DNA from 4 places in the Homoserinimonas sp. A447 genome. Region 1 is predicted to be linked to each of the others. Evidence: predicted binding sites of a transcription regulator. Region 1 holds the regulator's gene; each other region holds the start of a gene.
The links. The regulator LexA, encoded in region 1, represses DNA repair genes until DNA is damaged. The targets are predictions, from matches to a motif close to TCGAACANNTGTTCGA.
Positions count from the first base shown of each region.

Region 2: ACX3O0_RS08375 (HNH endonuclease signature motif containing protein) is a predicted target of LexA. The motif match lies at 2,979-2,994, and genes of this name have one in related genera.
Region 3: uvrA (excinuclease ABC subunit UvrA) is a predicted target of LexA. The motif match lies at 5,550-5,565, and genes of this name have one in related genera.
Region 4: ACX3O0_RS11470 (HNH endonuclease signature motif containing protein) is a predicted target of LexA. The motif match lies at 4,107-4,122, and genes of this name have one in related genera.

Region 1 is NZ_JBTMWW010000001.1:1,471,766-1,479,353, forward strand. Features, by position in the region: gene ACX3O0_RS07175 (SseB family protein) at 1-643, opposite strand, end outside; gene priA (bifunctional 1-(5-phosphoribosyl)-5-((5-phosphoribosylamino)methylideneamino)imidazole-4-carboxamide isomerase/phosphoribosylanthranilate isomerase PriA) at 643-1,392, opposite strand; gene hisH (imidazole glycerol phosphate synthase subunit HisH) at 1,498-2,130, opposite strand; gene hisB (imidazoleglycerol-phosphate dehydratase HisB) at 2,164-2,772, opposite strand; gene ACX3O0_RS07195 (histidinol-phosphate transaminase) at 2,821-3,912, opposite strand; gene ACX3O0_RS07200 (LysM peptidoglycan-binding domain-containing protein) at 4,027-4,371, opposite strand; gene lexA (transcriptional repressor LexA) at 4,686-5,381, shown strand; gene hflX (GTPase HflX) at 5,359-6,891, opposite strand; gene ACX3O0_RS07215 (class I SAM-dependent methyltransferase) at 6,934-7,542, shown strand; gene dapF (diaminopimelate epimerase) at 7,581-7,588, opposite strand, start outside.
Region 2 is NZ_JBTMWW010000001.1:1,716,471-1,724,058, reverse strand. Features, by position in the region: gene ACX3O0_RS08380 (MFS transporter) at 1-1,310, opposite strand, end outside; gene ACX3O0_RS08375 (HNH endonuclease signature motif containing protein) at 1,425-2,960, opposite strand; gene ACX3O0_RS08370 (TetR/AcrR family transcriptional regulator) at 3,064-3,630, opposite strand; gene ACX3O0_RS08365 (alpha/beta hydrolase family protein) at 3,672-4,559, shown strand; gene ACX3O0_RS08360 (uracil-DNA glycosylase) at 4,587-5,267, shown strand; gene ACX3O0_RS08355 (ABC transporter ATP-binding protein) at 5,301-6,197, shown strand; gene ACX3O0_RS08350 (ABC transporter permease subunit) at 6,194-7,021, shown strand; gene ACX3O0_RS08345 (GNAT family N-acetyltransferase) at 7,038-7,556, shown strand.
Region 3 is NZ_JBTMWW010000001.1:942,557-950,144, forward strand. Features, by position in the region: gene ACX3O0_RS04570 (epimerase) at 1-450, shown strand, start outside; gene rpsA (30S ribosomal protein S1) at 634-2,085, shown strand; gene ACX3O0_RS04580 (DUF4126 domain-containing protein) at 2,143-2,730, opposite strand; gene coaE (dephospho-CoA kinase) at 2,773-3,390, shown strand; gene uvrB (excinuclease ABC subunit UvrB) at 3,446-5,509, shown strand; gene uvrA (excinuclease ABC subunit UvrA) at 5,615-7,588, shown strand, end outside.
Region 4 is NZ_JBTMWW010000001.1:2,341,401-2,348,988, reverse strand. Features, by position in the region: gene ACX3O0_RS11485 (IclR family transcriptional regulator) at 1-116, shown strand, start outside; gene ACX3O0_RS11480 (L-lactate permease) at 142-1,593, opposite strand; partial or broken gene ACX3O0_RS11475 (DUF4383 domain-containing protein) at 1,996-2,453, shown strand; gene ACX3O0_RS11470 (HNH endonuclease signature motif containing protein) at 2,493-4,088, opposite strand; gene ACX3O0_RS11465 (alpha/beta hydrolase) at 4,310-5,248, opposite strand; gene ACX3O0_RS11460 (DEAD/DEAH box helicase) at 5,589-7,577, shown strand.

The DNA.
Region 1 (7,588 bases):
GCGCCAACTGGACGATCAATTCAGGACCCCGCAGTGTCGCATCCGGATCCCCCGCCGCCAGCCTGATGGCGACGACGGCGGGCTCGCTGCTCACACTGCGCTCGAACTCGGCAGCGACCTCGGCATCACCGTGGCTCGGAGCCCACGGCACTGATTGCGCGATCGCCCAGAGTGCCGGCCGGCGGATGACGAACTCGGTCTCCGAGGTGGGGTCGAGCACGACCAGGTCGGTCCCCTCATCCGCTGCCGCGAGCGCGACCCGGATTCCGTCGGCCGGGACGGGTCGCGCAGCCGGATTCCAGTGCTGCATGGCCGCGACAGAGCTGAACACCGGCAGGACATTCCGGCCGTCGGGGCCGGAAACCGTCACGATCGACAATTCGGCACTCTTATCGACAGTGACACCGTGGTCGTTGACGCCGGACTCCCCCAGCGTTGCCATCAGGGGAATGAGGAGCCTGACGGTCCGCACGGCATCCACGACGACCGACTCATCGTCGTCGCGCCCACGAAACCGCTGCAGCGCCTCAACCAGCGTGGGCGGAGCCGAGCCGTCATCGTCCGCGAAGGCGGTCTCCCCGAACGAGCGGCCCTCCCAGGGCTGGCCCGCAGAGTCGGTGGCCCTGCCGTGCCGGTCGTGCATCAATCGCCGGCGACGTCGAGCGCCTCAGCCAGCGTGAACGCCTTGTTGTAGAGCGCCTTGCCGACGATGGCACCTTCCAGGCCGAGGGGAACGAGCTCACGCAGCGCAGCGATGTCATCGAGATTCGAGATGCCGCCGGAGGCGATCACCGGCTTGTGCGTGTGGTCCATCACCTGGCGGAGCAGGTCGACGTTCGGGCCCTGCATGGTGCCGTCCTTGGTGACATCCGTCACGACGTAGCGGGCGCATCCGGCCTCTTCCAGACGGTCCATCACCGTCCACAGGTCGCCGCCGTCTTTCGTCCAGCCGCGCGCGGCCAGGGCGGTGCCCCTGACGTCGAGGCCGACGGCGATCGCCTCGCCGTATTCGGCGATGACGTGCGCGGACCACTCCGGATTCTCCAGCGCGGCGGTGCCCAGGTTGATCCGCTTGGCCCCGGTCGCCAGGGCCGCTTCCAGGGACTCGTCGTCGCGGATGCCACCGGAGAGTTCGATGTTGACGTTGTTGCCGACCTGGCGAATCACCTTCCTCACCAGGCCGTGGTTGTTCCCGCGGCCGAAGGCGGCATCGAGGTCGACCAGGTGGATCCACTCGGCACCCTGGTTCGCCCAATCGGATGCCGCAGCAACCGGATCGCCGTAGCTGGTCTCGGTGCCGGCCGCCCCCTGGGTGAGACGTACCGCCTTGCCGTCGGAGATGTCGACCGCCGGGAGCAGGGTCAAACGCGGGGTTGTGCTGAACTCAGACATGAGTCGCCTTCTGAAACCGATGGGTCATGCGCGATGTGCGGGCAGCATATGCTCCGCGCGCTGGACAAGCTATAGATACTACTCATAGTTGTGGGCGTCGGGAACTCACAGGTTGTCGATCCAGTTCTTCAGCAGGCGGATGCCCGGCTCCCCCGACTTCTCCGGGTGGAACTGCGTGGCGGCCAGCGGTCCGTTCTCGACCGCGGCGAGGAAGCGTGTTCCATGCTCCGCCCACGCCAGCTTGGGCTGGGGGAACGGTGCGGAGACCTCCAACCGCCAATCGTGAGCGGCGTAGGAATGCACGAAGTAGAAGCGCTCACGCTCCAACCCGGAGAACAGTACCGAGCCCTCATCCGGGTGTACGAGGTTCCATCCCATGTGGGGCACCACCGGTGCCTCCAATGGCGCGACCGTGCCCGGCCACTCGCCGAGGCCTTCGGTCGTGACCCCCCGCTCGACCCCCTGCTCGAACATGACCTGCATGCCGACACAGATGCCCAGCACAGGACGACCGCCGGCAATCCGGCGCTCGATCAGCTCGGGCCCGCCAACGGACTGGAGCGCCGCCATGACGGCGGAGAATGCGCCGACCCCCGGGACGAACAGGCCATCGGCCTCCGCGACCTTCCGGCGGTCAGCCGTGAGTTCGACGCTGGCACCGGCCAGCTCCAGGGCCTTGATGGCGGAGTGGATGTTGCCACTGCCGTAGTCCAGGACCACAACGGAAGGAGTAGACAATCGAATCCGATCAGCTGGTGAAGCGGACGCCGGTCAGAGGGCGCCCTTGGTGGATGGCACGCCGGAAACTCGCGCATCCGGCGTGATCGCCTGACGGAACGCGCGGGCGAAGGCCTTGAACTCCGCTTCGGCGATGTGGTGCGGGTCGCGGCCGGCCAGCACCGTCAGGTGCACGGTGATGCCGGCGTGGAAAGTGATCGCCTCGAAGACGTGACGAACCATGGACCCGGTGAAGTGCCCGCCGATGAGGTGGAATTCGAACCCGGCAGGCTCACCGGAGTGCACCAGGTAGGGACGCCCGGATACATCGACGACCGCCTGCACCAACGCTTCGTCCAGCGGCACCAGGGCGTCCCCATAGCGGGAGATCCCTGCCTTGTCGCCGAGTGCAGAGCTGATCGCCTTGCCGAGGACGATTCCCACGTCTTCCACGGTGTGATGGACGTCGATTTCGACGTCACCACTGGCGCGGACGGTGAGGTCGACCAGCGAATGCTTGGCGAACGCCGTGAGCATGTGGTCGAAAAACGGCACTGAGGTGGAGATGCTGGAGGCGCCGGTGCCGTCGAGGTTGAGCGAGAGGTCGATGCTCGACTCGCTCGTCTCCCGCGAAAGCTGGGCGGTTCTGGTCGGTTCACCCATTCGGCTGTCCTCTTTTCACTATGCAAGTCTAACCAGCGTGCGCGTGTGTTACTCCCTGCCGACAGCGGCGCCGAGTCCTTCGATGGCGTTCAGGAAGGCGCTGGTCTCCGCCTCGGTCCCCGCCGTCACCCTGAGGTGGTGCGGGATGCCGAGGTCACGGATGAGGATGTCCTGCTCGAGCAGGGCGGTGAACACCGCGTGCGGGTTGGCGACGCCACCGAAGAGCACGAAGTTCGCGTCGCTCGGCCACACCGTGAACCCCAGCTTCGGAAGCTCTTCGAGGAGGCGATCGCGTTGGCGCTTGATGTCGTCGACCATCGCGAGCATCTCGCCGGTGTGCGCCAGGGCGGCGACCGCGGCCGCCTGCGTGAGGGCAGAGAGGTGATAGGGAAGGCGAACCAGGCGGATGGCATCCGTCACCGCCGGGTCGGCGGCCAGGTATCCGACGCGGGCCCCTGCGAAGGCGAACGCCTTGCTCATGGTGCGCGACACGATCAGCCGCTCACGGCCGGGAAGGAGGCTGAGTGCCGTTGGGCGCTCGGCCGGGGCGAACTCGACGTACGCCTCGTCCACGACGACCACGCCCTCGGTCGCCTCATAGGCCGCCTCGATCGTCTCCAGGGACAACGGCGTTCCGGTCGGGTTGTTGGGGGCGCAGAAGAAGACAACGTCGGGCCGGTGCTCCTCGATGGAAGCGACGGCGAGGGCCGGTGAGATCTCGAAGTCGGCTGCACGCTCGACGGAGATCCACCTGGTGTCGGTTCCGGCGGCAATGATCGAGTGCATCGAATAGGTGGGCGGGAAACCCAGGACACTGCGACCCGGCCCGCCGAACGCCTGGAGGAGCTGCTGGAGAACCTCGTTCGACCCGTTCGCCGCCCAGATGTTGTCGCGGGTCAGGCCGTGGCCGAGGTATCCGGCAAGGCTGTCCCGCAGGGCAGTGAACTCGCGATCGGGATAGCGGTTGATGCCGAGCACTGCGCCGGCCAGGGCCGTGACGATGTCGTGAGCAACCGCCTCAGGAATCGCGTGGGTGTTCTCGTTGACGTTGAGAGCCGTACGAACCGCCTTCTGCGGTGCACCGTACGGCCTCAGGCCGCGGAGGTTGTCGCGGATGGGGAGATCATCAAGGGAAGCCACCCTGCCATGTTAACTGTGACCGGGAGCGCCTTTCGTCGTGCCGGGTCGGGCGGCTCGCCAGTGGTACGTACTCAGCAGTACGTCCTCAGCGGTACATGCTCAGCAGTACGTAGCTCAGCGGTACTGGTTCGGCAGCGCCAATTGCTGTCCGGGGAAGATTTCCGCACTCTCCAGCGCGTTCACTCGCAGCAGCTGGGCAACCACTTCGCGAACATCCTCGCCCGGCGCCACCTCTTCCGCGAGTTGCCAGAGCGACTGGCCTGCCTCCACAGTGACGTAGGTCGTCGACCCCTCTTCCATGGTCGCGGTCGCAATCCCACCGTTCAGCGCGAAGACGAGAGCGGCGAGGACGAGAGGCGTCGCCGCAAGCGTGGTGAGCACGGTGCGCCCCCTGCGGGTCAACCGAAGCCGGGAAACCGGAGTGGCGCGGGTCGTGCCGGCGTGGAGGGTATCGCTCATCATCGTGGCCTTCCTGTTACGCATTCGGGTAGTTGTTACGCGTTCGGGTGCTGTTACACATTCGGTGGAGCGGGGCTGAACTTCGGCATCCGGTGCTCGGCCGGGAGCACCGGATGCGAAGCTGTGTTCCGAACATACATTCGATTTCTCCCACTTTCAAGCCCCAGTTTCGATATCCGACCAAAGAACCCGCCGACACACTCGAACAAACCTTTGCTTATCCGCCAGATCGCGGATACAGTTTCGATTGTCTGAACACCACACAAGCAGCAGCCACTGACATTCAGATCGAACCGTCGACAGAGGAGCCCCAGATGGACGACAGCACACCCCGCGCAGTACCGGCCCCCCGGGGAACGACCCGTCGCCGAAAGAGCCTGAGCGAGAAGCAGAAGGCCATCCTCGAGTTCATCCAGCGAGCAGTGGCCGGACGGGGATATCCGCCGAGCATGCGTGAGATCGGCGACGCCGTCGGCCTGTCCTCCCTGTCGAGCGTGACCCACCAGTTGAACCAGCTGGAACTGAGCGGCTACCTTCGCCGGGATCCCAATCGGCCCAGGGCGCTCGAAGTGCTGATCGACCTTCCCGGCCGCGACGCGGGCGCCGTCGAGTCAGATCACCCCACGCCGATCGGTGACGCCGCCATGGTGCCACTCGTCGGCCGCATCGCTGCCGGCATCCCGATCACGGCTGAACAGCAGATCGAAGAAGTCTTTCCGCTGCCACGGCAGCTGGTCGGCAAGGGCGACCTGTTCATGCTCAAGGTCGTCGGAGACTCCATGATCGACGCCGCCATCTGCGACGGTGACTGGGTCGTCGTACGCCAGCAAAAGACCGCAGAGAACGGCGACATCGTTGCCGCCATGCTCGATGACGAAGCCACCGTCAAGGTGTTCCGTCAGCGCGACGGGCACACCTGGCTGCTGCCGCGCAACAGTGCTTTCGAGCCGATCGTCGGCGACTATGCCGAGGTGCTCGGCAAGGTCGTTACGGTGCTGCGGTCCCTGTAGCCGAGACGGTGAACTCGCGCAGCAGCGAGGCGTCGGCCGCGTTCACGAGCACCCGAACCCGGGTACCGGCTTCCTCGTAGTCCGTCGACAGGACGACAGCGCGATCGTGCATTGACGACACCACGTCGCCGCGTTCGTACGGCACGAGGAGCGTCAGCTCGATGGACGGGGATGGTAGTTCTTCGCCGATCCGCTCGAGGAGTTCATCGATACCCTCGCCGGTGCGCGCCGAGACGAATACCGCACGCGGTTCCAGCCCGCGCAGCAGCAGCCGCTGGTCGTCGTCAGCCAGGTCGCTCTTGTTGAAGGCGACGATCTCCGGGATGTGACGTGCGCCGACCTCCCCGATGACATCACGCACGGTCGCCAGCTGGCTCGCCGGATCGGGGTGCGAGGCGTCGACAACGTGCACGATCACATCCGCATCTCCCACCTCTTCCAGCGTGGAGCGGAACGCCTCGACCAATTGGTGCGGAAGGTTTCGAACGAAACCGACCGTGTCGGTGAGGGTGTAGCCGCGTCCGTCCGCGGTCGTGTTCCGGCGAACGGCAGTGTCCAGGGTGGCGAACAACGCGTTCTCCACCAGCGCCCCCGCGCTGGTGATCCGGTTCAGCAGCGAAGACTTGCCGGCGTTGGTATAGCCGGTGATGGCGACCGACGGAACCTCGTGGCGGTTGCGGTTGGCGCGTTTGGCCTCCCGCGCCGGAGCGAACCCCTTGATCTGCTTCCTCAGGCGCGCCATGCGGGTGTGGATGCGACGACGGTCGAGCTCGATCTTGGTCTCACCTGGACCACGGCTGCCCATTCCCGCCCCGGCACCACCCACCTGGCCACCGGCCTGCCTGGACATCGATTCACCCCAGCCGCGCAGGCGGGGAAGCAGGTACTCGAGTTGGGCCAGTTCGACCTGCGCCTTGCCCTCCCGGCTCTTCGCGTGCTGGCTGAAGATGTCGAGGATGACTGCAGTCCGATCGATCACCTTGACCCTGATGACGTCTTCGAGCGCACGCCGCTGGCTGGGTGCCAGTTCACCGTCAACGATCACCGTGTCAGCACCGACGGCCGCCACGACATCGCGAAGCTCGATCGCTTTGCCTTTACCGAAGAACGTGCTCGGGTCGGGGGTCGCGCGCTTCTGCAGCAACCCGTCGAGCACGACCGCGCCGGCCGTCTCGGCAAGCGCGAAGAGTTCCCGCATCGAGTTCTCGGCCTCCTGCGCGTTGCCCTGCGAGTAGATCCCGATAAGCACGACTTTTTCCAGGCGGAGTTGCCGGTACTCGACTTCGGTGACGTCTTCCAGCTCAGTGGACAGGCCGGCGACGCGACGCAGCGCCTGGCGGTCCTCCCGGTCGAATTGGTCGCCATCGGCAGAAAATGGCTCCGCTTCGGCATCCGCCTGCAACGCCTGGGCGCCGGAGGTGAAAATGGCGTAACCGGACGAGCGCGAACCCGCGTGGGCAAGCACCCGGTCGATCACATCCTGACTCTCGTCTGGTTCTACTTCAGTCATCGGGTTAACCCTAGCTCCTGGTATTTCGATAAGTTTGCCTTCATGTCCAATGAGCATTACTTCTCCTCCACCCCGGAGAGTGAGCTCAAGCTCCGCCACATTTCGGTCGTCCTCGCTGGGCGGCCGGTTGAGGTGACGACGGCCGGGGGAATCTTCTCGCCGGAGCGAATCGATGCCGGTACCCAGGTGTTGCTGGCCAACACCCCGCCCCCGCCACCCGGCGGAGACCTGCTGGATCTCGGCTGCGGCTGGGGCCCCATTTCGTTGAGCCTGGCCATCGACTCGCCGCGCGCCACGGTGTGGGCGGTTGACGTGAATGAGCGGGCACTGGACCTGGTGCGCCGCAACGCCGAGAAGCTCGGCCTCACCAACGTCAACGCTGTACGGCCCGAGGATGTTCCCGCCGACATCGGGTTCATGTCGATCCGCTCCAACCCGCCGATTCGAGTGGGCAAAGCCGAACTGCACAAGATGTTGAGCTTCTGGCTCCCCCGGCTGGAGGTTGAAGCGGATGCCTGGCTGGTGGTGCAGCGCAACCTCGGCTCGGACTCCCTGCAGCGCTGGCTGGAAGGCGCCCTTCCGGAGGGTTTCCCGGTGTCGCGGGCGGCGACACACAAGGGATATCGAGTGCTGAAGGTGCGACGGCGCTGAAAGCCGCTTGCCGGGCGCTTTGACAGGCTCGGTGACCGTCAGGCGA
Region 2 (7,588 bases), 240 kb from region 1:
GAACCTCCGATGGTCTTGGTCGTGTTGGTGAGCGCAGCCGAGATGCCGGTCTGGCCGCGCGGTGCCGCAGCGGCCGCGGCGGCGGGCATGGCGCCGACCAGCACCCCGGAGCCGAGGCCGGCGATGAACATGTTGGTAAAGACCTGCCAGGTTTCGAGGTGGAACGGGATGAAGAGGAAGTATCCGGCTGCAACGAGGAACGCCGCGATGATCAACGCCACCCGTGGCGAGGTCTTCCTGGACAGCCAGGGGAAGATCAGCGCGCCGATGATCATCGAGATCAGGTAGACACCGATCAGGATGGAGCGCTGGCTGGTGCTGAGCCCGAGGCCGTAGCCGTTGAACTCCGGGTCGGTCCCGGCGTAGGCGGCGAGCGGGGCCTGGGCTCCGAGAAGGCTGATGCCGATGAGTCCGGCGGTCAGCTGCACCGGCCACATGGTGGGCTGCGCGAGGACGCGCAGGTCGATGGCCGGGTCTTTCTGCCGCAGTTCGTAGCGGGTGAACGGAATGAATGCGAGTACGCCGGCGATGATCAACACCCACACCCACCAGGTGTCGATCGGGTTGATCTTCAGCAGGCTGAGGCCTGAGGTGATCATCAGCAGTCCGACGGTGAGGATGCTGAATCCGACCCAGTCGAGGCTGCGGTCCGGCAGCGGGGTGGACTCCGGTACCCCAAACAGGATGACGAAGAACACCAGGGTGACGGCGATGGCCGGGACGACCATGGTGGGCACGATGGCCGTGGACAGGGCATCCGCACCACCGAAGAGGTCGAAAACCATGCCGCCGCCGAGGGCGCCCAGAATGGCACCGGTTTCCAGGCCCACGACGAGGAGTCCTGCCGCCTTTCTGGTCTGGGATGCGCCGGTTCCGGTGGTGCGCCCGCGGTCGAAGATGAGCGCCACTTCGAGGGGGAGCCAGACGGTGTAGAAGCCCTGGAGGGTCCAGGCGATGAGGAAGCTGGTGAAGTCGCCGGAGAATGCGAGCCACCAGGTCGCTCCCGCGGTGAGGGCGGTGGAGACCAGCAGGATGCGCTTGTGCCCGTACATGTCGCCGAGCTTGGCCAGCACCGGCACGACGATCGCCGAGAGCAGCAGTTGTGTGCCTTCGAAGATGTTGAAGTCGGCGTCGTTGTCGAGGTCCAGGTGGTTCACCAGGTCCGGGATGAGGGGCACGTAGTACCCCTGCAGCATTCCGCTGACGATCTCAACGAAGAAGAGGTAGCCGATGAGCGCTGCAGTGACTGCTCCGGCTTTTCCACGGAACGCCCTGGCGACGAGTGACTCGCCCTTCACCTGTGAAGTCATGTACGGATGCTAGTGGTTCTGCACCGTACAACCGGTTAGGCGGCGTTGTCTTGCGGTTGCTCGGGCTCGTCGCGCTTGGGTGGGTCGGGCTCTGACTGCGCTTGTTGTTCGCGTTCACTCTTCACGCGCTGTTGTTGTTCTCGTTTGCTGTAGCGCTCTCGTTGTTCTTGTTTGAGTCGTTCGACTTGCCGGGTGGGTGATCGGCTGGCGGGGTGCCATTGGCCGTCGCCGCGCAGCCAGGCGGGTGCTTTCAGGTGGGGGGGTCTTGTTGATCATCTTGATGTGCCAGCCGGAGGTGGTGATGGTGCGGTGGTGGTACCAGCAGAGCAGGACGCCATTATCTGTGTGGGTGGGGCCGCCTTCACTGTCGGGGGTGACGTGGTGAATTTCGGTGGAGGCGGCGGGGATGGTGCAGCCGGGGATGATGCACCCGCCATCGCGCAGGGTGATGGCGCGGCGTTGGTTCGGGGTGAAGCAGCGTTGTTCGGAGCCGAGTTCGATGATCGCGCCGTTTCGGTCGAGGGTGACCTGTTGGGTGCCGCCGGTGCAGATCATCTGGTGGACGGCCCGCAGGGAGATGGGGATGGTTTGACCGCCGAGTCCGCCGAGGGAGACGAAGCCGGCGCCGTGCCCGGATTCCAGGGTGTCGGCGGTGACCTGGACGAGGACGGTGGGTGAGGCGCCGCCGATGGTGGGCGCCGCCCCGGAGCGGGCGAATCCGTCGATCATGGCAGCGAACACGTCGTGGCGTTGCTGATCCGGGGTGCGGGTATCCACCGGCCCGGGCGCCGGCTCGGTGGATACATCTCCGGTGGTGATGCCCCCAGTCGAGGCACCCTCTTCCACAGGCTGGTGCCCTTCGGGGAGGAAGGCGGGTGCGGTTTTGGGGGTGAGGCAGGCGTCGAAGACTTTCCCGAGCCGGCCGTGCACTTCGGGCATCAGCGCGTACCGGCCGTGGACCAGGCCATCGGCGCTGTTATAGCTGCCTGGGGAAAACATCCGCCTGCCCATGGCCTTTTCTTCGGTGGGGAGGGTGCCGTCCTGGTCGAGAAACACCCGCCACACCGATGCCTGGCCGCGGATCTCTTCGGCCGTGCACGGCACCGGGGAGTCCGGGCCGGTGCCGGTGGCCGCGGCGACCAGTTCGGCTTCGGCCCGCTGCACGTCGGCGACGTCGGCGCGGACCAGCGTCGGGGATAGTTCGGTGACGATCGCGCTGGCCGCGTCGACGCCTAGGGTTCCGTCGTGGAGGGCGGTGGCGATGTGCGGGAACCGGGGCGGGAACAGGTCACCGGACAGGGCGACCTGCACCCGGGTTTCGGCGCCGAGTTTCACCCGGCGGCGGACCGTGGCGGTCGAGCCCAGGGTGACCCGGCGGAGCAGTTCGACCGCATCGCGGCAGCCTTTGCGCACCGCCAGTGACGCGGAACCGAGGGTGGGGCGGGACCGGTGGTGGAGTTCTCCGGCGGCTTCCACCCGGCGGGCGTCCACCACCCGGCCGAGGCGTTCCAAATGCCCGGTGGTGACCAGCAACGTGTCATCCGAGACCGGGCGGAGGACTCCGGTCGGCAGCACCGTCTCCAACGAGGTGACGAGAGTGTCGATCAGTTGATCGACCTCGTCTTCGAAGGTAGTAACGGAACTGGACATGCGTCTATTCTCCTACCTTCGCACCTGTATTTGAAGGAGATTCAGCAATCTGTGGAGAACAAATCCACCGACAACTGGGGAGGAGAAGACGGCGAGTCGCGTCTCAATGCAGCATCGACCGTGCTTCGAGCAGAGCGGCTTCCACACGCTCGCGGTCATTAGTAGCCAGCAAATCCAGCAATAGGCCCCGCACGATAGCGATCGCTAGAGTTGCTCGTGATCTAGCCATGCCCTCTGGCAGGTTCGCACGCCGGTAAGCGCCTTCGAGGGGTGGGAGCCAATCAGACACCACTGAGTCGAGAAACAGTGCGTACTCCTGCGGCCTTCGGAGGGCTGTCCCATACACCTCGAAGAACAAGACGTAGAGAGTCCGGTGCGCAGGGTCCGTAGCCCATCGCCACACTCGATCCAGCATCTCGCCCGGTGTCGCGGGGGTCGCTGGCACACCGCCCTCGTCCGCGATACTCCTCAATCGGTCGCGGACGCGGTTCATCACCAGGGAGAGCAACTGCTGCTTCCCACCGAAATGATGGGTCAGCAGCGATGGGTCGACCCCGACTGCCCGAGCGATTGCTCGCAGACTGAGATCGCCCAGACCCACTGACACGGCGTGGTCCACCGCGCCATTAAGCAACTCGTCGCGCCGCTGCCAGTCGACAGAGCGAGCCATGGTGCCCTCCTTGACCAATTCATTGAACGTGTGTTGAATGAATGATTCCACATCAACCCCTCAGCTGCGACAAGGGAAATGCAATGATCGAACAAGAGAGCGTGCGCACTTCGCGCCCAGATGGTTCAAGGTTTTCTTTCCAGTGGTGGCCGCCACCAACACCGCGAGCACCGGTCTACCTCGTGGTACCGGCCATGGGAGTCGGAGCGCGTTTCTATCGACCGTTCGCAACTGCGCTTGCTGGCAGCGGTTGCGGTGTTGCCGTCACGGAGCAGCGGGGGCACGAAGAGGTTCACCCGTCGATCCCGGGACGTCGGCGTGACTTCGGCTATGCGGATCTGGCGGATGACCTCGACGCCGCGATAGATGAGGTGCGTGTACGCGCACCCGATTCTCCTATCGTGGTCACGGGTCATAGCCTGGGTGCCCATGTGGCGTGCGTGAGCGTGGCACGCGGGCATAGTGCGGTTGACGCACTGGCATTCGTCGCTGCTGGGTCGGTGTACTGGCGACTGTGGCCGCGCCGCTATCTCCTCATCACTCAGCTGTTCGTTGTCCTCTCCACGATCGTCGGATATTTCCCTGGGCAGCTTCTTGGCTTCGCTGGTCGGGAGGCGCGCGGTGTGATGCGAGACTGGGCTCGCTTGGCGCGTTCCGGCCGCCTCAGCTATGGCCGCCCTCCCGCTGACGCCGGTCATGCGCTAGCCGGCCTGGAGCTCCCGGTGCTGCTTCTCTCCCTTGAGGGCGACACCCTTGCCCCCCAGCGGGCCGCCGACGGACTGGCGGCGCTCCTGCCGAGCGCTCAGGTTACCCGCCGCCACGTGGCGGTGCACACGGAGAAGTCGCCCCACTTCGGCTGGGCGCGTCAGCCCGACGTCGTGGTCTCCGAGTTACGTGACTGGACATCCCAGTGGGTGCGGTCGGCATGATCACTCACTCAACATTAGGCTCGACGCATGGTGCCAGCTAGCCCATTGCGGGAGCTTGTCGACCCGCAGTGGGCCGAGGCGCTTGAACCCGTTGCCGACGATGTGGCGCGGCTGGGCGACTTCCTCCGCGCCGAGGTTGCGGAAGGTCGCGGCTACCTTCCCGCCGGGCCCAACGTGCTGCGCGCGTTCACCTATCCGATGGCGGATGCCCGGCTCCTGATCGTCGGACAGGATCCGTACCCGACCCCCGGCCACGCCGTGGGGCTCGCGTTCTCCGTCGACCGGGCAGTGCGACCCGTTCCGCGGAGCCTGCAGAACATCTACCGCGAGTTGTACGACGATCTGGGCATCGAGGTTCCGCAGCACGGTGACCTCAGCCGCTGGGCCGAGAACGGCGTGGTGCTGCTCAACCGGGTGCTGACGGTGCAGCCCGGTGCTTCGGGCTCGCACCGGGGCATGGGCTGGGAGGCTGTCACGGAGGCAGCCATCCGCGCCCTCGTCGAACGAGACGCCCCGCTGGTCGCCATCCTGTGGGGCAACGACGCGGCACGCATGCAGCCCCTGCTCGGCAGCACGCCTGTCGTCGCGTCCGCCCATCCCAGCCCGCTGTCAGCCTCCCGGGGATTCTTCGGTTCCCGTCCGTTCAGCCGGGCCAATAGGCTTTTGGTGGAACAGGGTGCCAACCCGATCGACTGGAGACTCGAGTGAGCGCGACGCTCGCAGAATGGTTATAGTTGTTATATGCCAACTAGAACAACAATAGAGATCAACCGACTATCGAAACGGTTCGGTGCTGTGGAGGCCGTCTCCGACCTCACCTTCAGGGTGGAACCCGGCACCGTCACCGGCTTCCTCGGCCCCAACGGTGCAGGCAAGACGACCACGCTGCGGATGCTGCTCGGGCTGGTGCGACCCACCGAGGGAACCGCCACGATCGGCGGCACCAGTTACCGCGACCTGGGTCGGCCCATCGCCACGGTGGGCACCGCCCTGGAGGCGGCAAGCTTCCACCCCGGCCGCACAGCGCGCAACCACCTCGCGGTGTACGCGGCTGCCGCAGGCATCCCGCGTGCCCGGGTCGGAACCGTGCTCGAGACGGTCGGCCTCGGCGCCTACGGCGACCGTCGCGTCGGCGGATACTCGCTGGGGATGAGGCAGCGCCTCGGCCTGGCGATGGCACTGCTCGGCGACCCGCAGGTGCTGGTGCTCGACGAGCCGGTCAACGGACTCGACCCTGAGGGCATCCGCTGGATCCGGACCTTCCTGCGCGAACTGGCGGCAGAAGGGCGCACCGTGCTGGTCTCGTCCCACCTGCTCAGCGAAGTACAGCAAAGCGTCGACCGCCTGGTCGTCATCTCGAAGGGCAAGCTCGTCTACGAGGGCGGCCTGGCCGGCCTCGACACCGAGACCCGCGTGATCGCAGACTCGCCAGACCGCGGCATGCTCGACGCCGCGCTGCTGGCAGCCGGCGCCGAGATCGAATCATCAGCGAGCGGAGTCATGGTTTCTGCCCTCACTGCACTCGAGGTCGGGGCCATCGCACACCGTGCCGGCGTGCAACTGAGCCTGCTTCACACCCAGCAGGGCGGGCTTGAGAAGGCCTTCCTCGATCTCGTCGGAGAAGGGAGCCAGCCATGAACGCCATCCGCGCAGAATTCGTGAAACTGGTGACCACCAAGATGTGGTGGATACTGCTCGTCGTGCTGCTGGCCTACGTCGCGTTCACCGCCACCATCCTGGCCTTCGCCTTCAGCTCCGGCACGACCTCCGCAGACGCCGGTGGAATGCCCAGCCAGGGCGCACCGCAACTGCCGGCGGATGCCCTCCCACCGATCATCTACAGCATCGCCCATTCGATCGGCTACGTCTTCCCGCTGCTGCTGGGGACGCTCGCCGTGACCGGTGAATTCCGGCACCAGACCCTCACGCCGACCTTCCTGGCCACGCCAAGGCGGGGGAGGGTGCTGGCCGCGAAACTCGTGGTGATGGCGCTCTTCGGCGCGCTGTACGGGGTGGTCGCCGTAATCGCGGCAGTCGGTCCCGGCGCCGCAATCCTCTCGATCGATGATGGGGTCACCGGGCTCGATGATGGTGACCTCTGGTCGATGTTCGCAAGGATCGTGCTCGCCATGGCGCTGTGGGCGATCATCGGTGTCGGTGTCGGCGCGTTGATCCCCAACCAGGTCGCCGCCATCGTGGTGGTGCTCGCGTTCACACAGTTCATCGAGCCGATTCTCCGCACCGTGGCAGCCGTCGTCGACTGGGCGGCCACCATCGGCAACTACCTTCCGGGAGCGGCCGGCGACACGCTGGCCGGCGCGAGCATCTTCACGGCGCTCGGGATGAGTACCGGAGAGACACCGGCGCTGGAGTGGTGGCATGGCGGACTGCTCCTGTTGGCGTACGCCCTCGTCACCACCGTCGTCGGCTACCTGGTCGCCTGGCGCCGGGACGTCACCTGATGCCGTACGCCCGGCGATGACTGGCGAATCGCCCCGCCTGCGGGAGCTCCGTGATGAGGATCTCCCGCAGGTGCTCGCGATCTACAACCACTACGTGGCCACGTCGACGGTGACCTTCGACGAGCATCCGCTGTCACCCACCGCCTTCCAGGCCAAGGTGGACCAGGTGCTGGAGCGTCGCCTTCCCTTCATCGTGGCGACGGATGCCCGTGGCGACGTTCTCGGGTACGCCTACGCGTCCGGGTGGAGGCCCAAGGCGGCGTACCGGCACACGGCGGAATGCTCGATCTACCTGGCGGCCGATTCCACCGGTCGTGGCCTCGGACGTGCGCTGCTCACGGAGCTGATCGAGCGGAGCCGGACGGCGGGCATCCGGGAGCTCATCGCCGTGATTGCCGACGAAGGCGCTGAGGCGTCGGTCGCCCTCCACCGGAAGCTCGGGTTCCGCGAGATCGGGCATCTCACGACGGTCGGCTACAAGTTCGAGCGCTGGCTGGGAACCATCCTCATGCAGAAATCGCTGCACGCCGACTGACCCGAGTCGGGCGGCGCGGGACGTGGCTACCA
Region 3 (7,588 bases), 530 kb from region 1:
CTGGCCAGGCTTGCCAGGTTCGGGCTCGGCGGTCCGCAGCTCGACGGCCATTGGTTCTCGACCGCTGAGGGACGTCGAGAGGGCACGTTCCATGAGTTCCGCACGCCAGGAGGGCGCCAGAAGTTCAGCTGGGTGCACCTCGATGACGTGCTGGGCAGCATCCGATTCCTGATGGAGCGAGACGACCTCAGCGGGGTGGTCAACGTCGCTGCCCCGAACCCCTCAGACAACCGCACCCTGATGGCGACGCTGCGCAGGGTACTGCGAGTACCGGCCGGACTTCCGGCGTTCCGCTGGATGCTCGAGCTCGGGTCGATCGCCATTCGCACCGAGACCGAGCTGATCCTGAAGAGCCGGTGGGTCTTGCCGCAGCGCCTTCAGGAAGCCGGGTACGAGTTCCGGTTCCCCGAGTTGGAACCGGCGCTTGCCGACATCCTGCGACGGCATTAGCCCCACAACGCGTCATTTGCCCTTGTTAATGGGGGTGAGCTAAGCTTGAGAGTCGCATTCTGCGAAGATTCATCCGCCTGCCATGGCGAGACATCCCCGCAACTCATCGAAGTCGGGGACACAAAACCAAGAGCACGACCTCGTCCGTGGCCCAATTCATGTCCATCCTGGAGCAACAACTACATGACAACCGTAACGACCAAGGCACCCAAGCAGGTCGCCATCAATGACATTGGATCTGCTGAAGATTTTCTGGCCGCGGTCGAAAAGACGCTGAAGTTTTTCAACGACGGAGACCTCATCGAGGGCATCGTCGTCAAGATCGACCGGGACGAGGTCCTCCTCGACGTCGGCTACAAGACCGAGGGTGTCATCCCCTCCCGCGAGCTCTCCATCAAGCACGATGTCGACCCCACCGAAGTGGTGCAGGTCGGAGATTCCGTCGAAGCCCTCGTCCTCCAGAAGGAAGACAAAGAAGGCCGCCTGATCCTGTCCAAGAAGCGCGCACAGTACGAGCGTGCCTGGGGCGACGTCGAGAAGATCAAGACCGACGATGGTGTTGTCACCGGAACGGTCATCGAGGTCGTCAAGGGCGGCCTCATCGTCGACATCGGCCTCCGTGGCTTCCTGCCGGCATCGCTCATCGAGCTTCGCCGCGTTCGCGACCTGACCCCGTACCTCGGCCAGGAGATCGAGGCGAAGATCCTCGAGCTGGACAAGAACCGCAACAACGTCGTGTTGTCGCGCCGTGCCCTGCTCGAGCAGACCCAGTCCGAGAGCCGCACGACCTTCCTCAACAACCTCGCCAAGGGCCAGGTTCGCAAGGGTGTCGTTTCGTCGATCGTCAACTTCGGTGCGTTCGTCGACCTCGGTGGAGTGGACGGCCTCGTTCACGTCTCCGAGCTCAGCTGGAAGCACATCGAGCACGCGTCGGAGGTTGTCGAGGTTGGCCAGGAGGTCACCGTCGAGATCCTCGAAGTGGACCTCGAGCGCGAGCGTGTCTCCCTGTCGCTCAAGGCGACGCAGGAAGACCCGTGGCAGGTCTTCGCCCGCACCCACGCCATCGGCCAGGTTGCACCCGGCAAGGTCACCAAGCTGGTCCCCTTCGGCGCGTTCGTTCGCGTTGCAGAGGGCATCGAGGGCCTGGTTCACATCTCCGAGCTGTCGGGCAAGCACGTCGAACTGGCGGAGCAGGTTGTCTCGGTCGGCGACGAGGTGTTCGTCAAGGTCATCGACATCGACCTGGAGCGTCGCCGCATCTCGCTGAGCCTCAAGCAGGCCAACGAGGGTGTCGACCCCGAGGGCACCGAGTTCGACCCGGCGCTGTACGGCATGCTCACCGAGTACGACGAGCAGGGTAACTACAAGTACCCGGACGGCTTCGACCCGGAGACCAACGAGTGGAAAGAGGGCTTCGAGACCCAGCGCGAGAAGTGGGAGCAGGACTACGCTGCAGCCCAGGGCCGCTGGGAAGCCCACAAGAAGCAGGTCGCCGCAGCAGCGACGCAGGTCATCGAGGACGTTCCGGCCGCATCCGGCTCATCGTTCTCCAGTGACTCTGCCGGCGTCGGCACCCTCGCAGACGACGAGGCGCTTGCCGCACTCCGCGAGAAGCTCTCCGGTGGCAACGAGTAGCAGCTAGCAACAGTTCATCAGGAAGCGGTCGGACCCCGGGGTCCGGCCGCTTCTTCGTTAACTCCTGTATGCGCGCTTTCGGGCACGCGACACTGCCGTCCACGCCCACCAGGCGAGCAGCGGAACAGAAACGATGACCAGGATAGGCAGCAGGATGGCCAGGGCTGAGACGAACAGGCTGCCGATGTCCTCCGCGATACTCACGACTGGTGCCGCTGCGCCGGCCGTTACGGCGTTCAACACCGGGCGCGAAATCATCTTCACCACGTGGACCGCGAGCGCGAGCAGCGCCCCGACGGCGATCGGTACCCACTGGTTCGATTCGAAGAATGCGGCAGGATCCTGAACCGTCAGCGTCTCAGTGGTGGAGCCGGATCCGAAGGCGAGACCTCCCGCAGCGGGGCGAATCACCGTCTGCACCCAGTCGTTCACGCTGTCGACTATGGGTATCTTGTCGGCAAAGAACTCGATCACCAGCAGCGCGACCAGGATACCGAGAACCCATTCGTTCTCCAGCCATTGCCAGGCATCCGGCAGTTGGACGAACTCCAGGAACCGGCTCGCCAACCCGATGGCGAGCAGCGGAATGTACGCGTTGACGCCGGCAGCAAGTGCCAGACCCGCTCCGGTCAGGAACTCAAGCATGCCAGTCGACCTCCTGCTCAGCGTGACAGTAGCATGGGCGGCGTGTATCTGATTGGTTTGACCGGCGGTATCGCCTCAGGCAAGACCGTTGTCGCCAATCGGCTTGCCGAGCATGGCGCCATCCACATCGACGCAGATCAGCTGGCCAGGCAGGTTGTCGAACCAGGGAAGCCGGCGCTGGCCCGGATTGCTGCGGAGTTCGGCTCCGAGGTGATCGCATCCGACGGCTCGCTGGATCGCGCCGCGCTCGGCTCGCTCGTGTTCGGCGACCCGGAGCGTCTCGCGAAACTCAACGCCATCACCCACCCGGCCGTCAGGGAACTCGCCGGCAAGCTGATCGCAGAAGCGGGCGAAGCCGATTCGGAAGCGATCGTCGTCTACGACGTTCCACTCCTGGTCGAGGCCTCCGTCGACAAGGCGCACCCCTTCGACCTCATCGTCGTGGTCCATGCCGACATCGATACCCGACTCGAACGACTGGTGACGCTTCGCGGACTGAGCCGCGATGAGGCAAAGCACCGGCTGAACTCCCAGGCAACCGACACGGACCGTCTCGCCATCGCCGATGTCGTCATCGACAGCAACGGCACCCTGGACGAGACGCTGGCACAGGCGGATGCCCTGTTCGAACGTGCCCGCCGAACCGCCCTTGCTCGCTGAGCGGCCGTCCACCCTGGTCGACGGCTTTGTCAGCGGTGCTGCCTAAACTGAAGTAATGCAACCGACCAGAGCCGTGCGCCCGTTCGAGGTCATCAGCGAGTACATTCCGTCCGGCGACCAGCCGGCCGCTATCGCCGAACTCGCAGCCAGGATCAACGCCGGGGAGACGGATGTCGTACTGCTCGGCGCAACCGGAACGGGCAAGTCGGCGACCACCGCCTGGCTCATCGAGCAGGTGCAACGCCCCACCCTGGTGATGGCCCACAACAAGACCCTCGCCGCACAACTCGCGAACGAGTTCCGCGAACTCATGCCGAATAACGCCGTCGAGTACTTCGTCTCGTACTACGACTACTACCAGCCCGAGGCCTACGTACCCCAGACGGACACCTTCATCGAGAAGGACAGCTCGATCAACGCCGAGGTGGAGCGCCTGCGGCACTCGACCACGAACTCCCTCCTCAGCCGGCGTGACGTCATCGTGGTGTCCACGGTGTCGTGCATCTACGGCCTCGGTAGCTCTGAACAATACCTGGACGCCATGATGGCGCTTCAGGTCGGCATGCGCATCAATCGCGAGGCGCTCATCCGCAAGTTCGTCTCCATGCAGTACCAGCGCAACGATGTCGACTTCTCCCGCGGGAATTTCCGGGTGCGAGGCGACACCATCGAGATCATCCCGATGTACGAGGAACTCGCCATCCGCATCGAAATGTTCGGCGACGAGGTCGAGGCGCTGTACAGCCTGCATCCGCTCACCGGCGATGTCGTGAGGAAGCTGGATGCCGTCTCCGTGTTCCCCGGCTCGCACTACGTCGCCAGCCCTGACTCGATGCACCGCGCGATCGGCACCATCAAGGAGGAGCTGGCGGAGCGCCTCGGCGAGCTGGAACGCGACGGCAAGCTGCTGGAGGCTCAGCGATTGCGGATGCGCACCACCTTCGACCTGGAGATGATGGAGCAGATCGGTTTCTGCAGCGGCATCGAGAACTATTCGCGGCACATCGATGGGCGAGCGCCGGGGGAGGCCCCGCACTGCCTCATCGATTACTTCCCCGAGGACTTCCTGGTGGTGATCGACGAGTCGCACGTCACGGTGCCGCAGATCGGCGCCATGTACGAGGGCGACGCCTCCCGCAAGCGCACTCTGGTCGAGCACGGATTCCGCCTGCCCAGTGCCCTCGACAACCGGCCGCTCAAGTTCTCGGAGTTCCTCGACCGGGTGGGGCAGAAGGTCTACCTGTCCGCAACACCCGGCCGCTACGAAATGGGCATCACTGACAGTGTGGTCGAGCAGATCATCCGCCCAACCGGCCTGGTCGACCCACAGATCGTCGTCAAGCCCAGCAAGGGCCAGATCGACGACCTGCTCGAGGAGATCCGCACGCGAACCGAACGCGACGAGCGCGTGCTGGTGACGACCCTGACCAAGAAGATGGCGGAGGAACTCACCGAGTTCCTGGGGGAGGCCGGCATTCGGGTTCGCTACCTCCACTCGGATGTCGACACCCTGCGCCGGGTTGAGCTGCTCACCGAGCTCCGGCAGGGCGTCTACGACGTCCTGGTCGGCATCAACCTGCTTCGGGAGGGCCTCGACCTTCCCGAAGTGTCGCTGGTGGCCATCCTCGACGCCGACAAGGAGGGTTTCCTCCGCTCATCGACGTCTCTCATCCAGACGATCGGCCGCGCCGCACGCAACGTCTCCGGAGCCGTCCACATGTACGCGGACGTGCTGACCGACTCGATGAAGATCGCCATCGAAGAGACAACCCGCCGACGGGAGAAGCAGGTCGCATACAACCTGGCCAACGGGATCGACCCGACACCGCTGCGCAAGAAAATCGCCGACATCACGGATGTTCTCGCGCGCGAGGGTGCGGACACCCAGGAACTCCTGTCCAACCGTGACGGGCGGAGGCGCTCACCCACTCCGAACCTGAGACGCGAGGGCCTCGCCGCCAGCGGGGCCAACGATCTGGAGACGATCATCCGAGACCTCAACGAGCAGATGCTGTCGGCAGCGGCCGAACTCAAGTTCGAGTTGGCCGCCCGCCTGCGCGACGAGGTTTCCGATCTCAAGAAGGAACTCCGCCAGATGGAGGCGGCTGGCCACATCTGACCCAGCCGTGCGGCGGTTTCGCTGCGTTGAGCGGATAGTATAGAACATGTGTTCGAAGCCGCCGCACCCGAAGTTGTCAGCCGAAGAGAACGTAGACTGAATCCAGTGACCATTTCCCCCGTTGACTCCGACGCGCGCCTCAGCGTTCGCGGTGCGAGAGTCCACAACCTCCGCAACGTCGACCTTGAAATACCCCGCGACTCGCTGGTCGTCTTCACCGGCCTGTCCGGCTCTGGCAAGTCGTCCCTCGCCTTCGACACCATTTTCGCGGAAGGGCAACGACGCTATGTCGAATCACTTTCCGCGTACGCCAGGCAGTTCCTGGGCCAGGTGGACCGGCCGGACGTCGACTTCATCGAGGGCCTGAGCCCCGCCGTCTCGATCGACCAGAAGTCCACCAACCGCAACCCACGCTCCACGGTGGGGACGATCACCGAGATCTACGACTACATGCGCCTGCTCTGGGCGCGCATCGGGGTGCCGCACTGCGCAGAATGCGGCGAGAGGATCTCGCGCCAGACCGTGCAACAGATCGCCGACCAGCTGATGACCCTCGAGGCCGGAACGCGGTACCAGATCGCCAGCCCGATGATCTCGCAGAAGAAAGGCGAGTTCGTCGACCTCTTCAAGGAGTTGGCGGCCAGTGGGTACTCCCGCGCCATCGTCGACGGCAAGCCGATCCAGCTGAGCGACCCGCCGATCCTCAAGAAGCAGCTCAAGCACGACATCTCGGTCATCGTCGACCGCCTGGTGGCAGCGGATGACGTACTCACCCGCCTCACCGACTCGCTCGAGACGGCATTACGCCTTACGGATGGCCTGGTTGCCATCAACTTCATCGATGAGGAGGGCGACGCCGCGTGGCGCAGCTACTCCGAGAAGCTGTCGTGCCCGAACGGTCACCCCGTCCAGCTGACCGAGATCGAACCCAGGACGTTTTCGTTCAACGCACCGTTCGGCGCATGTCCGGAGTGCTCCGGGCTCGGCACCCGGATGTCGGTCGACTCTGACCTGCTGCTGGGCGACCCGGAGTTGTCGCTCGCAGAGGGTGTCATCCTGCCGTGGGCGCAATCCGGCAAGGGCCTGTACAACTACTTCCAGCGCCTCCTCGAGGGCCTGTCACGCGATCTCGGCTTCACGCTCTCCACGCCGTGGGGCAACCTGCCCGAGGATGTCCAGGAAGCGATCCTGAAGGGCAACAACTTCCAGGTCACCGTCAAGTGGAAGAACCGCTACGGGCGGGAGATGAAATACTCGACCGGTTTCGAAGGCGTCATCCCCTACATCGAGCGCAAGTACCTTGAGGCCGAGAGTGATTCCGCCCGGCAGCGGTACGCCAGCTACCTGCGAGAGATCCCGTGCCAGGTCTGCGATGGCAAGCGGCTGAAGCCAGAAGTGCTTGCCGTCACGGTCAACGACAAGAGCATTGCGGATGCCTGTGAACTCAGTCTCACCGACGCCTTCACCTTCATGGAAGAACTGACCCTGACCGCCCGCGAGGAGCAGATCGCTGCGGCGGTACTTCGCGAGATCAGGGCGAGGCTGGAGTTCCTGCTCGAGGTCGGACTGAACTACCTGAACCTGGCGAGATCGGCCGGAACGCTGTCCGGTGGTGAGGCGCAGCGCATCCGCCTGGCCACCCAGATCGGCTCCGGCCTCACCGGCGTGCTGTACGTGCTCGATGAGCCGAGCATCGGCCTCCACCAGCGGGACAACCGCCGGCTGATCGAGACGCTGGTCAAGCTCAAGGGCCTCGGCAATACCCTCATCGTCGTCGAACACGACGAAGACACCATTCGAACCGCCGACTGGGTGGTGGACATCGGACCGGGCGCCGGTGAGCACGGCGGCATGGTCGTGCACTCGGGTTCCTACGACGAACTGCTGGCCAACACGGCATCCATCACCGGCGACTACCTCTCCGGCCGGCTGTCGATCGCAACCCCGGGGTCGCGGCGACCAGTGGACAAGGGCCGCCAGGTCACCGTGCAGGGCGCACGCGCCAACAACCTGAAGAACGTGACAGCCAGCTTCCCGCTCGGTACCCTGACCGCGGTGACCGGGGTCAGCGGTTCAGGC
Region 4 (7,588 bases), 870 kb from region 1:
TGAGGCTGCTACGCGAGAATGCTCTCGAACTGCTGCCGATGCTGCGGGATGCTGCCGACGTCCTCGCGGTGCTCAGCTCGACGACGTCGCCGGTGCCTCTGACCGACGAGCCGTGATGTCGGGCCGCCGCCCTTCGGTGCGCTAGCCCGCGGTGGTCGCCAGCAGCAGCGTCAGCGGCGCGAGCACCACGATGACGGCGGCGTTCGCGATGAGCACGGTCGCGATGATCCGCACGGGGTCGGCGGGAGTCTGATCGGGGGCGCGCAGCCCGTCGGCCACGCTGATGGCGAGCGCGACCCGCGACGGCGATGTCATGACGGCCGCTCCGGTGGCCACGTTTTGCGCTCCGAGTGCGACCATGGCGCTGGCCCCGAGGTTACTGGCGGCGGTGGTGACTCCACCGGCGAACATTGCCGCGGTGGCGGTGTTCGACGCCGTGACATAGCCCCCGATGAACCCGATGAGTGGGACGACGAGCAGGAACCCAGTGCCGAGGCCGGCGGCCGCCTGCGCGAGTGTTGAGCTAATGCCGTTGGCGGCGAGGAGCCCGCCGAACACGATGAACAGCACCGTGATCACGCTGACTGGCCAGAACAGCGCGAAGCCTTTGCGCGCGCTCGCCCACGCGTCACTCGGCGCGATTGACAAGAAGGCGGGGGCGGATGCTGCAGCTATGAGCAGCCACAACGCCGGGCTGGTGAGCAGCTCTCCCCACACGCCGAGTTGGACGACCGCCGTGATGCCGGTCATCACGAGCAGCCCGACGACGAGCAGTAGGTAGGGCAGCAGCGAGACGACGGTGTCGCGCCGCATCCCGGGGATGGGTCCGCCGCTGACCCGTGCGATGAGCAGCACGCACGCGATCGCGGCGAACGACGCGAGGATGCCGGCGAGTGCCACGCTCACCCATGCGTTCGCGGCGATGAGCGCCAGCCAGCTGACCACTGCCGTGGCGAGGGTTTCGCCGGACATGCGGAGTGCGGCCCGGCGTCCCATGCCGACGAGGGCGATGCCCGCGCCCATGATGATCAGCACGGGCAGGCTGAGGATGGCGCTCCACACCCCGATGTCCCGCAGGTCGACGCCGCTCATTTCGGCCATGACGAGCAGGCCGGGGCCGAGGGACCCCCACGGGGCGAGCACGATTCCGAGCAGCCCGATGGTCGCGGCTTTGGTGGTGTTGAGGCCGACGCGCATGAGTAGCGGCACCCCGATGATGACGCCGACGCCCCATCCGATGATGCATTCGGCGAGTGGGGTGACGCCGAGTCCGAGTAGCAGTACGGCACGGTCGCGGTTGTGTGCGGCGGCTCCCAGCCATCCGCCGATTTTTTCCTGGGCCCCCGACACGGCGAGGAATTCGGCGAGCATCACCCCGCCGAAGATGATCAGTACGACGGCCACCGTCAGCACGAGCAGCGACTGGGTTGTCGAGAGGAGGGCCTCCGAGGTGATGGGGAACCAGACCCAGAGCGCGAGGGTGACGCCGATGACGCCGATCACGGCTGGCACGGGTTTGACCCGCAGGGCGAGCAGTCCGGCGATGAGCGCAAGGGGCAGCGCGGCGAGACCGATTTCTAGTGGATCGGGCAAGGAATCCCCCGATCAGAGCGGCTAACTGCGGATCTAAATCTACCCCATTCTCTTGACCCCGGGCGACGCTTCCGCTGTCGAAGAACTCGGCGTGACGCCGGAGGCGTCCTGTCGCTGATCGGCGTGCTCATGCATTGGCATCGTCGCCATTGGCGGGCTGGTGTCGTCGACTTTGCTGACCCTGGTGTTGCCGTCGCTGTGTTTCCTGGTGGGGGGTGCAAGGGAGCGGGGGCTCGAACGTATGGCTGCCGTGTCGGTCGCATAACTCCGGCTGTTTCACCAGCCCCTTACGCACAGCAATTCGTCGGCCTAGCCTGCGCACCAATTGGGTATCTGCTCATTTTCCGGGTGGCGTGTTCTCCGTTTTCCCGGCAAGGCGTAAGGGAGCGTGTGATGAGTTCAATGAGTGATCGATCCGCGGCACGGCGGTTCGCCGAGACCCCCGTCCAGAAGGCGGCGCTGACCGTGGGAATCGTGTTCCTGCTGGTCGGCATCCTGGGGTTCATCCCGGGGTGACGTCGAATTTCGACCAGTTGATGTTTGCTGGGCATGACTCCGGCGCCCTGCTCCTTGGGGTGTTCCAGGTGTCGGTGCTCCACAATTTCGTTCACCTGCTGTTCGGGATCGTCGGTGTTGCGGTCGCCCGCACTGCTAGCGCATCGCGGCAGTACCTGATCTGGGGTGGTGTCGTCTACTTCGTGCTCTGGCTGTACGGCCTGTTCGTGCCGCACGAGTCGATGGCGAACTTCGTTCCGCTGAATGATGCGGATGATTGGCTGCACCTGGTGCTGGCCATCGGCATGGTCGCCCTGGGTCTACTGCTCGGGCGGGACCGCGACCGGAACCGTCGCACCGCGTAGCGACTGGAGCTGTAATGGCTCTGGTTGGTGGGCAGAGCTCTACCCCGTGAGCGGGGTTCGCCCTCTGCCTCGCCTTCGCCGGTCTCGTTCTTGTTGTTCCCTCTGGAGGTCGGCGAGGGCAGCGGATTTGTGGGGCATCAGCCGAGGCGTTCGGGTCGGGTCCACGGCGGCGGGCGGATGCAGCCAGTAGGTGCCGCCGGTACGGGTGATCTCCCAGTGGTTGTTGTGCAACAGCATGTGGTGGTGTCGGCAGAGGAGGATCCCGTCGGCGAGGTCGGTTTTGCCGTGGTCGCGTTTCCAGTGGTTGATGTGGTGGGCTTCGGTCCGGGAGGCGGGCTGGTCGCAGCCGGGCCAGCGGCAGCCACCGTCGCGGGCGGCCAACCCGATACGCTGCAGGGCACTATAGAGGCGTTGTTCCCGCCCCAAATCGATGCATTGCCCGTTACGGTCGAAGGTTACTGGCACCATCCCGGACTCACACAGGTGCCGTTCGACCGTTTCGATCGACACCGGGGCGGCCTGCCCTTCGATCCGCCCGTGCCCGCGGCGACCCGACCCGCCAGTACCGGTGCTGTCGGTAGTGCCGTCAGTGTCGACCGATGTGTCGGCGCTGTCCAGGGTGCTGCCGGTGACCAGCACGCGGACGGCGGGGCTGCGGGCACCGAGCACACTGCGGGTGGCGGTTTTGGCGGTGGTGTCGGCCCCGATACGCAACACCGCCATGATCCCGTCGAAGGAGAGTTGTTCGATGCTGCGCGGGTCGGCCTCGATTGCTTCATCGCGTGCCTTCTCGGTGGGGTCGACCATGCGGGGGCCGCCGCGGCGGGGGGAGGTCAACGCGTCGTAGATGCTGTCGAGGTAGGCGGCGTTCTCCGGGTCGGCGAGCATCGTGTAGACGGTCATCCCGTCCGGGCGCAGATACCGTTTGAAGGATCGGGCATTGTGCCGGGCGCGCTCTCGGTCGGCGATCCCGGCCTCATCCAACTCATCCCGCAGGCTCCGGGCCCGATCCAGCAGTTGGTCGGCGTTCAACGGGTCCGGTGCGGACGGGTCGGCTGGGTCTGGGTCGGCCTGATCCGGGTCGGACAGGTCGACGTTGCCCGGGCTGGCCAGGTCAACGAGTTGGGCGGCCGCGCCTGCCAGCAGCTCGGCGGTGATGTCCTCGGTCGGGGTGCCCAGTCCGAGCCGGATGGCTTCGGCCGCCTCGATCGAGATGGTGCCGGCGGCGACGGCCCGGCCGACCGGGGCCAGCCAGGGTTTGGTCAGTTCGGGGGAGGCTTCGCCGGTGCGTTCGGCTTCGGTGATTAGTTCGGCTTCGTAGATGATCCCGCCGGTGCGCACCAGTTTGGCCGCTTCCCGGGAGGTGGACCCGGTCAAATGCTGCACCAGTTTCTCCGCCGTGCGAAACCCGCCCTTTTGTGCCAGTCCGGCGTAGCCGAGCTCGTAGGAGGAGCGGCGAGCGATCTCTCCGGCCACCCGCGCTTCGCGGGCTTCCAGTTGGTGGCGGGCGGCGGCCAGTCCGACCGGAACCTCGGTCAATTCCTCGTCACTCATCCCGGTGAACGATTCGGCATCCGAGGGCAGCAACGCGATCGCGGCGTTGACCTCAGTGAGGGAATCGGTGAACTGGGACATGCTCCTATTCTCCCACATTCGAACGTTTATTCTAGTGCTTTTGGGGACTTCTTATCCACAGATTTGTTGTGGATAAAGGGAAGCGAGGGGGTTGTGGAGGAGAAGACGACGGGCGAACCTCGGTGGGTTTCGACAAGCTCAACCAGCGGAAGCGGGTTTCGACAAGCTCAACCAGCAGAAGCAAGCTCAACCAACGAAGACAAGCAACCGACGCGGAACCCCTACAGGTGCGCCCGCAGGAACCCAACGATCTGCGCGCGCAGCTCGTCGTTGAGCATCGCGATGGAGTGCAGCTTGCCGGGAACCTCGACGGAGACCGTCTCGACCTCGCCGAGAGCGAGCGCGTCCACCAGGGCCTCCGCCTGCTCGATCGGGATGAACTCCTCGAGCGAGTGTCCGACGAAGAACGGCGGGTCGCTCGGGTCGATCGAGTGGACCGGCGATGCGGCAACCGCGGCGTCGCATCCGTCGTAGTCCGCGCAGCCCAGGTAGTCGAGCTGTAACTGCCGGAACTTCTCGTCGTAGCTGTCGGCGTAGTCCCCGGTGAGGTCGATCGGCGCGCTCAGTTCGACCACCGCGGCGACCCGGGTGCCGACGTCCCACGGCCCGGTTCCGGATGCTCCGAGCAGGGAGACCAGGTTCCCGCCCGCCGATCCGCCGAACGCGCCGATCAGCGCCGGGTCGTACCCGTACAGTTCCACCTGCGCCGGCTGCCGCAGCCAGGTGACTGCCGCGCGAACGTCATCGATCCCGGCCGGGAATGGGGCTGCCGGCGCGAGCCGGTAGTTGAGGGAGAACGCCACGAAGCCTTCGGATGCCAGCCACTCGCAGGCGCTCCGCCAGTGCAGGCTGGCCTTGTCCCCTTCACGCCAGCTTCCACCGTGCACCGACAGCACCGCCCGCCGTGGTCCGCTGTTCAGGGAGCTGCTCTCGGCATCCGCCGGCTGGCAGACGTCCAGGCGTTGGAGGGCGTCGGTCCCGTAAGCCACGTTCTCGACGACCGAGACGTCCGGATAGATGGGCACCTGCTCTTCAACGGATGCCGGTGTCACGCGATCGGTGTCGGGCGAGCACCCGGCGAGGGTTGCGATCAGGGCAGCGGCGATCACCAGCGCGCCTGGCGCAATGCCGCCGCGTGCGGCACGCCGGAGGTGAAACATGTTGCGGACACTTTAGTTCTATTTCGCAAGCACCCTGTACACCTATTTTCGCGGCGGTTGCCTGATCATCCGCCGCTAAGCGGCCTTCCGGGCGCAGAATCCGTGCTAATTCGGGGCCGGTCCTGTAACGTAGACAGGTCGGCTCTAGACATCGCGGTTTCGCGAATGGGTTTGTAAGTCTTTCGGGCCGGTTCCCACACATCAACTACTCCTTGAATGTGCCTGGGAAAAATCACGTATGTGAACGGTCCTGGCCAACGGTTGCCCGGGTTCCTGCAGTAGTGCAGCAAAAAGTGCTGTGCCCTGCCATGCAATTTGAAACAACCCGGAAAAAGCACCTATGTCAATCAACAAATTCACCGGCAAGAAGTCTGCCAAACGCACCGACTCGACCCGAGGCGGTCACAGCCCGAACCATCGCGGTTACCAGGCGGATGCTGCGGCTCCCGCCAAGAAGCGCTGGAACGCGGATGAGCGTGCCGCTCGCACCGGCGACAGCCAGCACTCGGCGGACCGCCGCCCCAACTGGACGCCTCGCGAGGACCGTCCGGCAAGCCAGCAGCGCACCGAACGCCCGTCATACGGTGACCGTGCAAATCGCACGGAGCGTCCGTCCTACAACGATCGTCCGGCTCGCACCGAGCGTCCCTCGTACGGTGACCGTCCGCAGCGTTCCGAGCGTCCCGCATACGGCGACCGCCCGGCTCGCACGGAGCGCCCGTCGTACAACGATCGCTCCAACAATTCTGCTGGTCGAGTAGGCCGCGAGCGAAGCGAGCAGCCGTATCGAGACCCCGCCGAACAGCGTGGCCGTTCCAGCGACCGTCCCCAGCGTGCTGAGCGTCCGTCCTACGGCGACCGCCCGGCACACACGGAGCGCCCGTCTTACGGTGACCGCCCGGCACGCACGGAGCGTCCCGCATATAACAACGACCGCACCGAGCGTCCTTCGTACGGTGAGCGTCCGGCGCGCACCGGGCGTCCCTCCTACAACGACCGCCCGAAGCGTTCGTTCGACGACCGTCCGAAGCGTTCCTTCGACGAGCGTCCGCCGCGCCGCGATTCCGACCTGTACCCGGCGCGTGACGCGAAGACCCACGCCCACCACGAGGACGTCGTGCTGGAGCGCCTCGAAGCACAGGTGATGACTGCCGGTGACGTCGCGGGCAAGACCTTCCGCGACCTTGGCCTGGGTGACAACATCACCCGCCAGCTGGCATCCATGGGTGCCGAGGCGCCGTTCCCGATCCAGGCTGCGACCATCCCCGACGTTCTCGCCGGGAAGGATGTCCTGGGCCGCGGCAAGACCGGATCGGGCAAGACGATCGCCTTCGGCGCACCGCTGGTCGAGCGACTCATGGAGAACAACGGCGGCAAGGGCCGCACCGAGGGCCGCAAACCCCGCGCGCTGATCCTCGCCCCCACCCGCGAGCTGGCCATGCAGATCGACCGCACGGTTCAGCCCATCGCCCGCAGCGTTGGCCTGTTCACCACCACCATCGTGGGCGGCGTTCCCCAGCAGAAGCAGGTCATGACGCTGCGTCGCGGCGTTGACATCGTCATCGCCACCCCCGGTCGTGTCGAGGACCTCATCGAGCAGGGCCGCCTCGACCTCAGCCAGGTCACGGTCACGGTGCTCGATGAGGCCGACCACATGTGCGACCTGGGCTTCCTCGAGCCGGTGCAGCGCATCCTGCAGCAGACCAAGCAGGGCGGCCAGAAGCTGCTCTTCTCCGCCACGCTCGACAAGGGTGTTGCCACCCTGGTCAAGCAGTTCCTGGTCGACCCGGCCGTGCACGAGGTCGCCGGTGAAGACCAGGCGTCTTCGACCATCGACCACAAGGTGCTGCTCATCGAGCAGCGCGACAAGCGTGCCGTCATCGAGCAGCTCGCGGCAGGTTCGGGCAAGACCCTGGTCTTCGCCCGCACCCGTGCGTTCGCGGAGGAGCTCGCCGACATGCTCGACGATGCCGGCATCCCGGCCACGTCGCTGCATGGTGACCTCAACCAGTCGCGCCGTACCCGTAACCTGCAGATGCTGACCAGCGGTCGCGTCAACGTGCTGGTGGCAACGGATGTCGCTGCCCGCGGCATCCACGTCGATGACATCTCCCTGGTGATCCAGGCGGATGCCCCGGACGAGTACAAGACCTACCTGCACCGCTCCGGCCGCACGGGTCGCGCGGGCAAGCAGGGCACCGTCGTGACGCTGATCAACAAGTCCCGTCGTCGCAAGATGGACGAACTGCTGGGTCGCGCCGAGATCGACGCGACCATGGTCAACGCCGCCCCCGGCGATCAGCTGCTCGACCAGCTGGCCGCTCTGTAGTACCAGAACCC